Regions from separate parts of the Pseudomonas sp. M30-35 genome, predicted to be linked through region 3. Evidence: predicted binding sites of a transcription regulator. Region 3 holds the regulator's gene; each other region holds the start of a gene.
What was found. Region 3 encodes sigma-54, which starts transcription at its own class of promoters, with help from an activator protein. Its sites were predicted from a motif close to ANTGGCATNNANNTTGCTNT; they were not measured.

Region 1 (5,379 bases), 1.6 Mb from region 3:
AAGACCAAATGCACCGTCTACGTGAACCCATGCGCCTGCTGCTTTGGCTTTAGGGATAAGCGCGCAGAAGGGGTCGAACTCACCGGTATTAACTTCGCCCGCTTGAAGGCACAGGATGCACATGTCATCGAGTGGCGGCAGCTGTAGCGGGTCAATTCGGCCATGTTCGTCGACAGGCGCGATGATCAGTCGGTTCATGCCGAAACCAAGCACACGCAAGGCCTTCTTCACCGTGATGTGTACGCTGGCGGATACCACGACGCGTATCTCTGGGGAGCCGATCAAGCCATCACCGTCAAAGTCCCAGCCCTTGCGTTCCAACAGTGAGCGGCGTGCAGCGGATAGGCATGCCAGCGTGCACGCAGTGGCACTGGTGCCAAAGCCAACCGCGCTACTTGTTGGCAGACCCAGCGCTTCGAGCACCCAGCGTCCGGCGATACGCTCGATTGCATCAGCGGCCGGAGAATTGTCGAATGATGAGGCGCATTGATCCCAGGCCAGCACCATGCGTTCGGCAGCTGCGGCGGCGGGGAGGGTGGCGCCGATAACAAAACCGAAATAGCGCGCGCCGTTGGAGCTGACGGTAGCGGGTGAGGCTATCTCATCCAGGCGGCGCAGGACGGTGCTGGCGGGTTCGCCATGCTCGGCAAATGGTTGATCAAGGATGCTTAACGCAGCGATGGCTTCGCGAGTCGGGAACACTGGGCGAGCGGCCAGGCTATCGAAATAGCTCAGTGCGCGCTGGTCGGCTTCGGCAAGCAGTTGACGTTCTACAAAGCGGGTAGACATATTGGGCTCGCTGACGGCGACTGTGTACAGGGCTTTATCTTAGCCGGCCAGGTTTGGCTAACGCAGATACAACCGGTGGTTGAGGCAGCTGTACAGTTGGCTGCCAGCCAAGGTTGCGAGCAGAACAGTGAGGTTTCAAGCCGTACAGTTGGCGGCTTTGAGTGTAGATATCATCGTTGCGACGGTTACTTAGTTACCCAGCAGGTCGTGCATAGCAATGATTTGCTCGGCAACTTGCGCCAACTTTTGTTGACGGCTCATGGCTTGGCGCCGCATGAGGGTGTAGGCGGCTTCTTCATCGCAGCTTTTCATTTTCATTAACAAGCCTTTAGCCAGTTCTATCCGCTTTCGTTCAGCCAACTGTGCGTCGCGTGCATGCAATTGCGCGCGCATTGCTTGATCACTCTCAAAGCGGGCCATCGCTACATCTAAAATCGGTTGTAGGCGCTGGGCGTGGATGCCTTCCACGATGTAAGCACTGACGCCCGATTGAATGGCCTGGCGCATGACGCTCGGGTTGTGCTCGTCGGTGAACATGACAATAGGCCGTGGTTGGTCACGGCTAACCAGCACCACTTGCTCCATAACGTCACGGCTGGGCGACTCACTGTCGATGAGAATCACGTCGGGGCGTACCGCTTCAACACGGGCGGGTAGATCAATGGTTAAGCCGGATTCATCGATAACCTCAAATCCGGCCTCACTCAGCGCGGCTTTGAGTCGACCGACTTTTTTCGCGGTGTCGTTTATTAGCAGTATGCGCAACATGTTTTGGCCTCCTGCCTGTTATTGGGCGATCACAGAGCTGTCGCTCAATGCGTGAAGTGCAAAACTTCGTGCATAGCTTGCCGGGTTGCTCCCGTCCCAGCATTTGCCGTCAAGCAGGGTGCTGCTGCGCATGGCTGCTGGGACGGGGATATCCAGCGCGTTTGCAGCTTGGCTATAAATGTCGAGTTGCTGGATATCTTGCGCGACCCTCAGATAATCCGGGTCATCACGAAGCAAGCCCCAGCGGCGGAATTGGGTCATAAACCACATACCGTCAGACAAGTACGGCATGTTGACTGCGCCATCAGCATGGAAGCGCAGTGGATGCGGATCGGCCCAGGCATTACCAAGGCCGTCTTGGTAGTGGCCAAGGAATCGCGGCTCTATGGCGGATAAGGGGGCGTCAACATAATCAGCACTGCAAATCAGCTTGGCGGTGCTGCGCTTGTTTTCCGGATTTTCATCGATAAAGCGACTGGCTTCCAACACTGCCATGGTTAAGGCGCGTGCTGTATTAGGGTAAAGCTCGACGAACTCGCGGGTTACACCCAGTACCTTTTCTGGGTGATCTGGCCAAATCATCTGGCTTGTTGCTACGGTAAAGCCTTGACCTTGTTCAACCGCCATCGCTCCCCAAGGGCCGCCGGCACAGAAACCATCGATCCGCTCTGCGTTAAGGTGCGCAACCATTTGCGCAGGCGGTACGACTACCGTATTGACATCGTGGAGCGGGTGAATCCCTTGGCAGGCCAGCCAGTAAGACAACCACATGGCGTGGGTGCCGGTGGGAAAGGTTTGCGCGAAGATGAGTTTTGCACTGCTTTGATGCACGTAGGCATTTAGTGCCTCGCCATTGGTCACGCCGTTGCGCTTAAGTTGTTCCGACAGGTTGATCGCTTGGCCGTTGTGATTAAGGCCCATCAGAATCGCCATCCGGGTTGCCTGGCCACCGATACCAAGGTGCGTGCCGTATACCTGGCCATACAGCGATTGTGCGGCATCAAGTTCACGGTTTAGGAGCTTATCGCGCACGGTAGCCCAGGAGGACTGGCGCTGTAGATTGAGGGTCAAGCCATAAGGCTGGGCAAAGCCTTGAGTGGCAGCCACGATCAATGACGCCGAATCAGTCAGCGCCATAAAGCCTAGGTTCAACGTGCTCTTTTCAGGGGCGTCCGAGCCATTAACCCAATCCAGTGCATCTGCGCGGCCAATTGTTCGATCACCCATTTAGCATTCCCTGTGCAACACAAAAAAAGCGCCGTTCCAGTCTCTGCGCTTGGCAGTACCGAGACGACGCCATTGTCGATAAGCGAGCTCCCTAGTTAGAGCTGCTTGCTTGTCTGTACTTGCTATGTCCTAAGCAATCCATGTGCCAGTGGTCTCGCGCTTGCAGCTAAATTTTGGGCCAAAAAAAGCCCCGCACTAGGCGGGGCTCTTTCGATGCAAGTAACGCTTAAGCTTGAACGACCGGGATATTGGCGTTCGCAGCGGCTTCGCGGAACTCAGCGATCTGGTCGAAGCTCAGGTAGCGGTAAACATCAGCAGCCATGCTGTCGATGTCTTTCGCATAACCCATGTACTCTTCAATCGTCGGCAGTTTGCCGGTGATTGCAGCGACCGCAGCCAGTTCGGCAGAGGCCAAGTACACGTTAGCGCCATCGCCCAAACGGTTCGGGAAGTTACGCGTCGAGGTCGATACCACAGTGGAATTGGGTTCGACACGCGCCTGGTTACCCATGCACAGCGAGCAGCCCGGCATTTCCATGCGTGCGCCAGCCTTGCCGAAGATGCCGTAGTAGCCTTCTTCAGTCAGCTGGTGAGCGTCCATCTTGGTCGGCGGCGACAGCCACAGACGAGTAGGGATGCCACCTTTGACTTTATCCAGCAGCTTACCAGCAGCGCGGAAGTGACCAATGTTGGTCATGCACGAGCCGATAAACACTTCGTCGATCTTCTCACCCTGAACGCTCGACAGCAGACGAGCATCGTCTGGATCGTTTGGTGCGCAGAGAACTGGTTCTTTCAGTTCTGCCAAGTCGATTTCGATGACTTCAGCGTATTCCGCGTCAGCATCAGCGCTCATCAGTTCTGGGTTAGCCAGCCATGCTTCCATCGCTTGGGCGCGACGTTCCATGGTGCGTGCATCGCCGTAGCCTTCGCTGATCATCCAGCGCAGCAGGGTGATGTTCGACTGCAGGTATTCGGCAATTGCCTTTTCCGGCATCTTGATTGTGCAACCAGCAGCAGAGCGTTCTGCAGAGGCGTCAGACAGTTCGAACGCTTGTTCAACGGTCAGTTCGTCGAGACCTTCGATCTCAAGGATACGGCCGGAGAAGGCATTGATCTTGCCTTTCTTCTCAACAGTCAGCAGGCCTTTCTGGATCGCGTAGTAAGGGATCGCATGCACCAGGTCACGCAGGGTGATACCAGGCTGCATTTTGCCCTTGAAGCGAACCAGGATGGATTCCGGCATGTCCAGTGGCATAACACCAGTGGCCGCGGCGAAGGCAACCAGACCCGAACCGGCTGGGAACGAGATACCCATTGGGAAACGGGTGTGTGAGTCACCACCAGTACCAACAGTATCTGGCAGCAGCATACGGTTCAGCCAGCTGTGGATGATGCCGTCACCTGGACGCAGCGAAACGCCACCGCGGGTGCGGATGAAGTCAGGCAGGGTGTGGTGAGTGGTCACATCGATCGGCTTAGGGTAAGCCGCAGTGTGGCAGAACGACTGCAGAACCAAGTCAGCCGAGAAACCCAGGCACGCCAAGTCTTTCAGCTCATCACGGGTCATTGGGCCAGTGGTGTCTTGCGAGCCTACAGTGGTCATCTTCGGTTCGCAGTAGGTGCCAGGACGCACACCTTCTACGCCGCAAGCCTTACCCACCATTTTCTGCGCCAGGGTGAAGCCTTTGTCGCTGTCTGCTGGCTGCTCAGGTTTTTTGAACAGATCAGCTGGGCCAAGGCCCAGTTCAGCGCGCGCTTTGTCAGTCAGGCCACGACCTACGATCAACGGAATACGACCACCTGCACGAACTTCGTCGAGCAGTACTGGGGTTTTCAGTTCAAAGGTGGTGATGACCTCGTCAGAGCCGTGTTTGCACACTTTACCGGCGTATGGGTAAACGTCGATGACGTCGCCCATGGCGATGTTGGTCACATCAAATTCGATAGGCAGAGCGCCCGCATCTTCCATGGTGTTGTAGAAGATTGGCGCAATTTTGTTACCGAAGCAGAAACCGCCAGCGCGCTTGTTCGGCACGTAAGGGATGTCGTCGCCGAAGAACCAGAGTACCGAGTTGGTCGCGGATTTACGCGATGAACCGGTACCTACAACGTCGCCTACATAGGCAACTGGGAAGCCAGCAGCGCGGATTTCTTCGATTTGCTTCAGTGGGCCAGTTACACCCTGTTGCTCAGGTACGATGCCGTCGCGAGCCATTTTCAACATGGCCAGAGCGTGCAGCGGGATATCTGGGCGCGACCATGCATCTGGAGCAGGTGACAGGTCGTCAGTGTTGGTTTCGCCAGTTACCTTGAACACGCTCAGGCTGTATTTCTCAGCGATTGGAGCGCGCTTGGTGAACCATTCGCCGTCAGCCCAGGATTGCAGTACAGCTTTAGCGTTGGCGTTGCCAGATTTAGCTTTTTCAGCCACGTCGTGGAAAGCATCGAACATCAGCAGGGTGTGCTTCAGTTGTTCTGCAGCAACGGTACCGAGTGTGGCGTCTTCGAGCAGTTCAACCATGGTGGCAATGTTGTAACCACCTTGCATGGTGCCCAGCAGTTCAACAGCGCGCTTCTTGTCGATCAGAGGAG
Region 2 (5,379 bases), 580 kb from region 3:
CAACAACCCAGTCAGGACGTGCGCCCGGACGGTCGATCTTGTTGATTACAACGATAGGACGCAAGCCAGCTTTAAACGCTTTCTGAGTTACGAAGCGAGTCTGTGGCATCGGGCCGTCTTGGGCGTCAACCACCAGCAGCACGGAGTCAACCATGCTCATTACACGCTCAACTTCACCACCGAAGTCGGCGTGGCCCGGGGTGTCTACGATGTTGATGTCGTAGTCATGCCATTTCAGAGCGGTGTTTTTAGCCAGAATGGTAATGCCACGCTCTTTTTCCTGGTCGTTGCTGTCCATCACGCGCTCGTTTTCAAGCTCTTTACGGTCAAGCGTGCCGGACTGGCGCAGGAGTTTGTCTACCAGGGTGGTTTTACCATGGTCAACGTGGGCAATGATTGCGATGTTACGTAGATTATCGATCACTTGTGTATCTCGATCAGAGGATTCGGTCTGCCGCATAGTTTAGGCGGCGAGTATTAAGTAATTATAAATTCTGCCAGACGGCGTAAAAACGCATCGAGCGATGGCCAAAGCGCCTCGCTCAGCAGCTTTTACGCCGCCTGTATGTCGGGAGGGCGATGGCGGATGCTGCCGCCATTCAACCCGGGCGTCTTATGTCGGACGATAAACGCGCACATTCGCATGCCCCTCATTTAATAAGTGGTGAGCATGCAAGCGACTCATGACACCCTTGTCGCAATACAACAAATACTGGCGACTAGGATCCAACTCTTTAAAGCGACTGTTGAGTGCGTAGAACGGCAGCGTTTGCACCTCAGTGCCGGGCAGCTGTAATGGCTCGTCCTCGGCGCTGTCCGGATGGCGGATATCAATAATGACATGTCCGGCAAGGGCTTCGCTGACTTCCTCAACCTGAATATCTTTGCCCAGCTCATCAATGACCTTGTCGATCGGTAGCTGGGTTGCGCTCTGAACTGCACGCTCAAGCACCGTCATATCGAACTGCTTTTCTTCATAAGCAATGCGATCGGGCTTGGCTTTGGTGGTCGGGTTGATCGAAATCACACCGCAGTATTCAGGCATATGCTTGGCAAAGTCGGCGGTGCCGATCTGCGTCGCGGTATTAATAATGTCTTGCTTATGGCTGGCCAATAGCGGGCGCAGCACCAGCTTCTCAGTGGCGGCGTCGATCACCGACAAGTTGGGCAGGGTCTGGCTCGACACCTGCGAGATAGCTTCGCCGGTCACCAGAGCGTCGATCTGCAAGCGATCACTGATCTGCGTAGCGGCGCGCAACATCATGCGCTTCAACACCACACCCATCTGGCTGTTATCCACCTTGCCGAGGATTTCGCCGAGCACTTCCTCAAACGGAACGCTAATAAACAGTACGCGTTGCGAGCTGCCGAATTTCTTCCACAGATAATGCGCAACTTCCATCACGCCCAACTCGTGGGCGCGGCCACCGAGATTGAAGAAGCAAAAGTGAGTCACCAGGCCACGACGCATCATTTGATAGGCGGCGACGGTTGAGTCAAAGCCGCCCGACATCAATACCAGCGTCTGCTCCAGCGAACCCAGTGGATAACCGCCAAGGCCTTCATGCTGGTGATGGATGACGAACAGCCGTTGGTCACGGATTTCCATGCGCACGACAACGTCAGGATATTTCAGAGAGATACCGGCAGCGCCACACTGCTGACGCAACTGACTGCCTACATAACGCTCAACATCCATCGAGCTGAAGGGGTGCTTGCCCGCACGCTTGCAGCGCACAGAAAAAATCTTGCCCGGCAATTGGTCAGCGAAATGCAGCTTGCACTTTTCCAGTACATCGTCGAAATCACCCAGTGGGTATTCGTTGACTTCCAGGAAATGAGTGATCCCCGGCGTGCAGCTAAGACGATTAGTCAGCTCGCCGAGAAGCTTGGCATCAGTTAGGGTTGTCTCCACTTCCAGATTATCCCAGACACCGGTAACCGAGAGCTGCGGATCGAGATCGCGCAACACGGAGCGGATGTTCTTGGCCAATTGCCGGATGAAGTTCTTGCGAACGGGCCGACTCTTGATGGTGATTTCTGGGAAAACTTTTACGATCAGTTTCATGGAAGCAACGCGCGCCAAGCTCGCGAAAAAACAGGGGCGCGGATTATAGCGGAAATTGTGCAAGGTTTGATCAAAAACCTTACTCAAACATTTTAGCGCACTAAAGTGGTGCCAAATTACTTTGCGCAGCACTTATTTGGTGCGCGGATCAATTTATAAATTGCGATCAACCCCCGCCGCTCCTGCGTTTGCGGGTTTTAGTCCATCACAGTGCACTGGCATGCAAATTGCTCCCTTGTGAGGCAGGTAGTACTGGCGGAGTATCCGCCGAGCTTTTCCGAATTTTGTGGGCTCAACAGATTGAGCCTAATCCGCCTGGAGGACAGCATGTCGAAGTCGATTCAACTTATTAAAGAACACGACGTGAAGTGGGTAGACCTGCGCTTCACTGACACCAAGGGTAAGCAGCACCACGTAACCATGCCCGCACGCGACGCGCTGGATGAAGACTTCTTCGAACATGGCAAAATGTTCGACGGTTCCTCTATTCATGGCTGGAAAGGTATCGAAGCTTCCGACATGATCCTGATGCCGGTTGATGAAACCGCCGTGCTGGACCCGTTCACCGAAGAGCCAACCCTGATTCTGGTTTGCGACATCGTTGAGCCAAGCACCATGCAAGGCTACGACCGCGACCCACGTTCCATCGCCAAGCGCGCTGAAGAATTCCTTAAGTCGACCGGCATCGGTGACACTGTATTCGTTGGCCCGGAGCCTGAGTTCTTCATCTTCGACGAAGTAAAGTTCAAGTCGGACATCTCCGGCTCGATGTTCAAAATCTACTCCGAGCAAGGTTCCTGGAACACTGACGGCGACATCGAAGGCGGCAACAAAGGCCACCGTCCAGCCGTTAAAGGTGGTTATTTCCCAGTTCCGCCATGCGACCACGATCATGAAATCCGTACCGCCATGTGTAATGCCATGGAAGATATGGGTCTGGTCATCGAAGTTCACCACCACGAAGTGGCGACTGCCGGCCAGAACGAAATCGGCGTTAAGTTCAACACCCTGGTAGCCAAGGCTGACGAAGTTCAGACCCTGAAGTACTGCGTGCACAACGTTGCTGACGCCTACGGCAAAACCGCTACCTTTATGCCTAAGCCACTGTACGGCGATAACGGCTCGGGTATGCACGTTCACATGTCGATCTCCAAAGACGGCAAGAACACCTTCTCCGGCGAAGGCTATGCCGGCCTGTCTGACATCGCTCTGTACTTCATCGGCGGTATCATCAAGCACGGTAAGGCACTGAACGGCTTCACCAACCCATCGACCAACTCCTACAAGCGTTTGGTCCCTGGCTTCGAAGCTCCAGTAATGCTGGCTTACTCGGCTCGCAACCGTTCTGCCTCGATCCGTATTCCTTACGTTGCCAGCCCTAAAGCTCGCCGTATCGAAGCGCGCTTCCCGGATCCAGCAGCCAACCCATACCTAGCCTTCGCAGCATTGCTGATGGCTGGTATCGACGGTATCCAGAACAAGATCCACCCTGGCGATGCAGCTGACAAAAACCTGTACGACCTGCCACCAGAAGAAGGCAAGTTGATCCCACAGGTTTGCGGCAGCCTGAAAGAAGCCCTGGAAGAGCTCGACAAAGGTCGTGCGTTCCTGACCAAAGGCGGCGTATTCAGCGACGACTTCATCGATGCTTATCTCGAACTCAAGCACGAAGAAGAAATCAAAGTACGCACCTTCGTACACCCACTGGAATACGACCTGTACTACAGCGTCTAATCCAGCCGGTATGACAAAAGGCCACCCTCGGGTGGCCTTTTGTTTTTATAAGACTGCAACCCGGACCAAACCCGCGTAGATTGTCCGCCAGCGCCCTCACCCCCTTGTTTTATGCGCCCGCACACACTGCAACATGCCGACACTTGCCAGCAGCGCTGAGCAGTGCAATCTTTATTAGCAAACTCAATTGAGAGATCGGCCATGCGCACCCTAATTGCCTGCCTTTTACTCGCCGCCGCCCTGCCGGCCAGCGCGCAAATCTATAAATACACAGACGCCAACGGCAACACGGTTTTCACCAATGAGCCACCTGATGGCGCCAAGACAGAAGTCATCGAGCTACCCAAAACCAACACAGTAGAGATGCAAACACCGAAAGCGCCAATCAGCGATGACAGCACAGAGGCCCCTGCCGAAGCTCAGGCGTCTTATCAAGTGCTTGAGCTAACAGGCATACCCGATGAAGCAGCGCTGCGTGCAAACAACGGCACATTCAGCGTCGGCGTTAATATTCAGCCACGTCTATCGCCAGCCCATCGCCTGCAACTCGTGCTCGACGGCCAGCCTTATGGCGAGCCGTCTAACGTACCGCGCCTACAACTGAACAATATTGATCGCGGCGAGCACTCACTGGCAGTGCAAGTGATCAGCGCCACCAACACCGTGCAACAAAGCGAAACCAGCTTCTTTACCGTGCAACGGGTCAACACCAACAACAGCCCCGCATTCGTTCCTAAACCTAAACCTAAGCCAGCCCCTTAATGCGCGCACTTTTAATCTGTTTATTGCTGCTCAGTAGCCTGCCCGCCTCGGCGCAGGTCTACACCTATATAGATGCGGAAGGGAATCGGGTGTTTACCGACCAACCCAGAGGTGGTGATGCCAAGCCGGTCAAAATGGCACCCACCAACGGCATGACTCCCACCATCAAGCTAAAACCGGAAGTTGAACAAACCCAACCGGTGGTTTTGTCCTATCAACTTCTGCGCATTTTGGTGCCACAACCCGATGCAACGATTCGCGACAACGCAGGCAATCTGATTGTCAGCGCCACCAGTGAACCGGAACTGCTACCCGGCCATCGTTTTCGTTTGATCCTCGATGGCGATGTGATCGGCGAGACCGGCCGCAGCCCGGTTTTCCCACTTGAAAATATTGATCGCGGCACGCACCAATTGGCCGTTGAAATCATTGATGAGCATGAGCGCATCATTGAGCGAACGCCAAGTCAGCCATTCCACCTGCTGCGCACGTCGCTGGCGCAAAAGCGCCAGGTTAATCCCTGCAAAATAAAAGACTTTGGTGTGCGCCCGGAATGCCCGCTGAAGGATAAACCTGAAGAAGAAAGCGACATTCCTTTCGTTCCTTTTATGTAGCCCATCACGCACTCGCACCACTTTAGTGCGCGCGCGAGCAACGACTTCTATACTCTCCCTGTTTTGGGTCGCCCTGCGCACGGCGATCTACACCTATTTATGGGCGTTGTCGCTATTTATGCGGGTTAAACGCTACTTTTCAGGGCTTTGGTTTGCTTCTTGCATTTTCATAACCACTGCCGGAAGCCGATGCCTATGATC
Region 3 (5,379 bases):
CGAACTAATCATGCTTGCCCAAGGCACCCTTGAAGCGGCTCAAGCAGCCTACCTGTAGAACTGCATACTATGCGTAAACCACTGAACATCTTTCTCCTCTTGCTCGGCGTGCTGCTAGTCGCCGCCGCGGGCTATTGGAATATCAACCCAGACAGCTTTGCGGACAAACCGGCCAAGAGCACGGCACAAAACACAATTGATTTTTATGTGGTTAATTCTAAAACCGTACAATATCAACCAGACGGCGCATTGCATTACGAGCTGACTGCCGACAAAGTTGAGCATGCCAAAACATCAGATATCTCCTATCTGACGCAACCTGATCTGCTGCTATACCGCGGAACAGAGCTGCCGTGGCATGTGCAAAGTGAAAAAGGTGAAGTTTCGCCTGGCGGTAAAGAGGTCGAACTGATTGATAAGGTCCGCGTAAAGCGCACCGATGCAAAAGGTCGCCCAACCCTGCTTACAACCAGTCGCTTGACCGTAATTCCCGATAAGGAATATGCGCAGACCCAGCAAGCCGTTAGAATCGACGCAGCCAATGGGGTGACCACGGCGCAAGGAATGAAAGCGTATTTAAATGACGGCAGGATGCTCTTGCTGTCCAACGTAAGAGGCCAGCATGAGGTTCGTTAAAACCCTCCCCCTTCTGCTCTGCTTGGGTGCAGCGCTAGGAAGCGCTCACACTTGGGCTTTGCCCACTGACCGCGATCAGCCGATCCGCGTACAAGCAGACAGTGCAGAGCTCGACGACAAGCAAGGTGTTGCAGTTTATCGCGGCGATGTCGTTATCACTCAAGGCACCATGATAATCACCGGCGACACCGTCACTATTACGCAAAATGCCAAAGGCGAAATCGACGTATTTACCTCCGTCGGCCGCCCTGCATACTATGAGCAGAAACCTGCTGCCGACAAAGAGATCGTCAAAGCCTACGGCCTGACCATCCAATACTTTGCCGCTAACGAGCGCATCGTGTTGATTGACCAAGCCAAGGTCATCCAAGAGGGTAATACCTTCGAGGGCGAGAAGATTGTCTATGATACTCAGCGCCAAATCGTTAATGCTGGCCGCGCCAATGGTAGCAAAGTGACCACGCCGCGCCCGCGTATCGACATGGTGATTCAACCGAAGAACAAACCCACCCAAGGGCAGTAATTAATGGCTACATTGAAAGCCCAACACCTGGCGAAAAGCTACAAAAGCCGCCAGGTTGTCCGTGACGTTAGCCTGAGCATTGATAGCGGCCAAATCGTCGGCCTGCTTGGCCCTAACGGTGCAGGTAAAACCACCTGCTTCTACATGATTGTGGGCTTAGTCCAGGCTGACCAGGGACGCATTCTGATTGACAACCTAGACGTCAGCCACCAGCCAATGCACGGCCGCGCGCGCGCAGGCATTGGTTACCTGCCGCAAGAGGCATCAATTTTTCGCAAGCTCAGCGTTGCCGACAACATCATGGCAATCCTTGAGACGCGCAAAGAGCTCAACCGTGCTGGCCGCGAAGCTGAATTGGAGAACCTGCTTGAGGAGTTCCATATTCACCACATTCGTGACAACTTGGGCATGAGTCTTTCCGGCGGCGAGCGGCGCCGCGTTGAAATCGCCCGCGCCTTGGCAACTGCACCGAAATTCATCTTGCTCGATGAGCCATTTGCCGGTGTTGACCCGATTTCTGTTGGCGATATCAAGCAAATCATTCACCACTTAAAAGCCAAAGGCATCGGCGTGCTGATCACCGACCACAACGTGCGCGAAACGCTTGATATCTGCGAAACAGCTTATATCGTCAGCGATGGCCAGCTCATTGCGGAAGGCGACGCAGAGGCGATTCTCGCCAACCAGACAGTTAAAGAAGTCTACTTGGGTCATGAATTCCGTCTTTAACTGCGGTTTTTATCAACCGATAAGCCTCAATATCTAGGCAAAGCACTGCAGTTCAGGCATATAATTTGCTTCCTTGAGGCGCCCCAGGTGCCCTGTAGTAGATTGCGCAGAGACGCAGGTAAATAAGGTCTGCAATGAAACCATCGCTAGTCCTGAAGATGGGCCAGCAGCTGACGATGACTCCTCAGCTGCAACAAGCCATTCGTTTGCTCCAACTGTCGACCTTGGATCTTCAACAAGAAATCCAGGAGGCACTGGAGTCGAACCCAATGCTCGAACGCCAAGAAGAAGGCGAAGATTTCGATAACTCGGACCCTATGGCCGACGGAGCCGAAACCGCTACGGTTGAGCAGCCCCCGCAACAAGACACCTACCAGGAAACCAGCTTCCAAGACGCCCCACAAACCGTGGACAACCTGGAAGATGGCGAGTGGAATGAACGCATTCCCAACGAATTGCCCGTTGATACCGCCTGGGAAGATATCTACCAGACCAGCGCCAGCAGCCTGCCGAGCAGTAGCGACGATGACGAGTGGGACTTCACCACACGCACCTCCACCGGTGAAAGCCTACAGAGCCATATGCTCTGGCAGCTCAACCTGTCGCCGATGTCGGATAAGGATCGCTTGATCGCGGTCACCCTGATCGACTGTATCAACGTTCAAGGCTACCTCGAAGAAACCCTCGAAGAGATTCTTGAAGCCTTTGACCCTGAACTGGATATCGAGCTGGACGAAATTGAAGCCGTCCTGCACCGCATTCAACAGTTCGAGCCTTCAGGTATTGCCGCACGCGATCTACGCGAGTGCCTGACATTACAACTGCGCCAACTGCCCGCCAAGACGCCCTGGCTAACCGAAGCCCAGCGCCTCGCCAATGATTACCTTGACCTGCTTGGCAGTCGTGACTACAGCCAGCTCATGCGCCGCATGAAGCTCAAAGAAGACGACCTGCGTCAAGTTATCGAACTAATCCAGAGTCTCAACCCTCGCCCCGGCTCGCAGATCGAATCGAGTGAGCCTGAGTACGTGGTTCCTGATGTCATTGTGCGCAAACACAACGAGCGCTGGCTGGTAGAGCTCAATCAGGAAGCCATGCCTCGACTACGGGTGAATGCGCAGTACGCAGGCTTTGTACGCCGCGCCGACTCCAGCGCTGACAACACCTTTATGCGCAATCAACTACAGGAAGCCCGCTGGTTTATAAAAAGCCTGCAGAGCCGCAACGAAACACTGATGAAAGTCGCGACCCAGATTGTTGAGCACCAGCGCGGCTTCTTCGACTATGGTGACGAGGCCATGAAGCCTCTGGTGCTGCACGACATCGCCGAAGCGGTGGGCATGCACGAGTCGACAATCTCGCGCGTTACCACGCAAAAATTTATGCACACTCCGCGTGGCATTTACGAGTTGAAATATTTCTTCTCCAGCCATGTAAGCACCTCCGAAGGCGGAGAATGCTCATCTACAGCGATCCGCGCGATTATCAAAAAACTGGTTGCAGCGGAAAATGCAAAAAAGCCATTGAGTGACAGCAAGATCGCTGGTTTACTGGAGGCACAAGGCATTCAAGTAGCTCGCCGCACCGTTGCTAAATACCGTGAGTCCCTCGGTATCGCGCCTTCAAGTGAACGCAAGCGATTGATGTAGCAGTTGATGAACAGGAAAATTGTCTCAAGCAATATCGAACTGACGCCCTCTTGGATAAATGCAGCCATACTGCAAATATTCAGAGCGTGAAATGCCAGACTCGATGACTGAGTTTTTTCCGCGCCAAAGTGTTCCGGCGGCAGGCAAAACAGCCTGTCTCTTACACACGGCAACAAGGAGAATGCGGTATGCAAGTCAACATCAGTGGACACCAGCTAGATGTGACCGACGCCCTGCGTGACTACATCGACGAAAAACTCAGTCGACTAGAACGCCACTTCGACAAGATTACTAATGTGCAAGTCATTATGGAGGTCGAGAAGCTCAAGCAGAAAATCGAAGCCACCTTACACATTGCAGGCGGCGAAATAGTTGCTAATGCCGAGCATGATGATATGTATGCAGCAATCGATTTACTGACCGACAAACTCGACAGACAACTTATCAAGCACAAGGAAAAGCAGCTCGACCGTCAACAGGGCGCAATGGCCCGTTGATATCGCCCAACTCCTATGATCCGACTTGAAAATATCCTGACCCCCGGCCGTTCCTTGATGAACGTGCCGGGTGGCAGTAAAAAACGTGTTCTCGAACAGATTGCCAACTTGGTTGCGCGCGAACTGCCCGACCTCGATGGACAAGACATCTTCGAGAGCCTGATTGCCCGCGAGAAACTCGGGTCCACCGGTTTTGGCAATGGCATTGCCATTCCGCACTGCCGCCTGCCTGCTTGCAACGCGCCAATCAGTGCCTTGCTCAGACTAGAATCACCTGTAGATTTCGACGCGATCGATGGCGCACCGGTAGATTTGCTATTCGTACTGCTGGTTCCTGAAGCAGCAACGGACGAGCACTTGGAGCTACTTCGCCAAATCGCTAGCATGCTTGATCGCAGCGATGTCCGCGAACGTCTGCGCCAAGCGCAAAGCAATGACGCCCTGTATCAGGTTGTTGTCGACATACAGAACAACAGCTAAATGGCAGAGAATCTACATGCGCTTGATTATTGTCAGCGGTCGTTCTGGATCAGGTAAAAGTACGGCGCTTGATGTACTTGAAGACAACGGCTTTTACTGCATCGATAACTTGCCAGCCAGCTTGTTGCCACAGCTAGCTGAGCGAGCATTTCAGCAGGAAGATTCAGTTCGCCCAAATGTTGCTGTGTCCATTGACGCACGCAACTTGCCAAGCGACTTGAACATGTTTCCAGAGCTGCTTGAGCAAGTGCGGGCGCGCAATGTTCAATGCGACCTGCTGTATCTGGATGCAAACGAAGAAACCCTGCTCAAACGCTTCTCCGAAACACGTCGGCGCCATCCGCTGACCAACGACAACCGCTCGTTGGCAGAAGCCATTACCGATGAAGCTCTACTACTGGAGCCTATCATCGACCTGGCCGACTTGAAGATCGACACCACTCACCTCAATCTCTACCAGCTACGCGATACCCTCGCCCTGCGCTTGCTCAACAAGCCAGACCCAGGCACTGCATTTCTGGTTGAGTCGTTTGGCTTCAAACGCGGCATGCCAGTAGATGCGGACGTGGTGTTTGATGTGCGTTGCCTGCCCAACCCATACTGGCGTCCCGAGTTGCGCAACTTTTCTGGCCTGGAACAACCCGTCTCTGACTATTTAGACAACCAGGCGGATGTTCAGGAGATGTATCAAGACATCCATGCTTACCTGAGCAAATGGCTGCCACGCTTCGCTGCCAGCAATCGTGCCTATGTCACTGTCGCTATTGGCTGCACAGGCGGTCATCATCGCTCGGTGTATATCGCCAACCGGTTGGGCAAAGCCCTCAAAGCTCAGTTCAAAAACGTCCAGACTCGCCACCGCGAC

Region 1: B9K09_RS10485 (CmpA/NrtA family ABC transporter substrate-binding protein) is a predicted target of sigma-54. The motif match lies at 2,915-2,934, and genes of this name have one in related genera.
Region 2: glnA (glutamate--ammonia ligase) is a predicted target of sigma-54. The motif match lies at 2,283-2,302, and genes of this name have one in related genera.

Annotation. Positions count from the first base shown of each region.
Region 1 is NZ_CP020892.1:2,251,432-2,256,810, forward strand. It holds gene B9K09_RS10475 (pyridoxal-dependent decarboxylase) at 1-789, opposite strand, end outside; gene B9K09_RS10480 (ANTAR domain-containing response regulator) at 979-1,557, opposite strand; gene B9K09_RS10485 (CmpA/NrtA family ABC transporter substrate-binding protein) at 1,576-2,784, opposite strand; gene acnB (bifunctional aconitate hydratase 2/2-methylisocitrate dehydratase) at 3,011-5,379, opposite strand, start outside.
Region 2 is NZ_CP020892.1:4,459,865-4,465,243, forward strand. It holds gene typA (translational GTPase TypA) at 1-424, opposite strand, end outside; gene thiI (tRNA uracil 4-sulfurtransferase ThiI) at 614-2,068, opposite strand; gene glnA (glutamate--ammonia ligase) at 2,396-3,802, shown strand; gene B9K09_RS20445 (DUF4124 domain-containing protein) at 4,004-4,564, shown strand; gene B9K09_RS20450 (DUF4124 domain-containing protein) at 4,564-5,178, shown strand; gene glnL (nitrogen regulation protein NR(II)) at 5,374-5,379, shown strand, end outside.
Region 3 is NZ_CP020892.1:3,877,704-3,883,082, forward strand. It holds gene B9K09_RS17935 (HAD family hydrolase) at 1-58, shown strand, start outside; gene lptC (LPS export ABC transporter periplasmic protein LptC) at 70-636, shown strand; gene lptA (lipopolysaccharide transport periplasmic protein LptA) at 623-1,159, shown strand; gene lptB (LPS export ABC transporter ATP-binding protein) at 1,163-1,888, shown strand; gene B9K09_RS17955 (RNA polymerase factor sigma-54) at 2,023-3,537, shown strand; gene hpf (ribosome hibernation-promoting factor, HPF/YfiA family) at 3,726-4,034, shown strand; gene ptsN (PTS IIA-like nitrogen regulatory protein PtsN) at 4,050-4,514, shown strand; gene rapZ (RNase adapter RapZ) at 4,531-5,379, shown strand, end outside.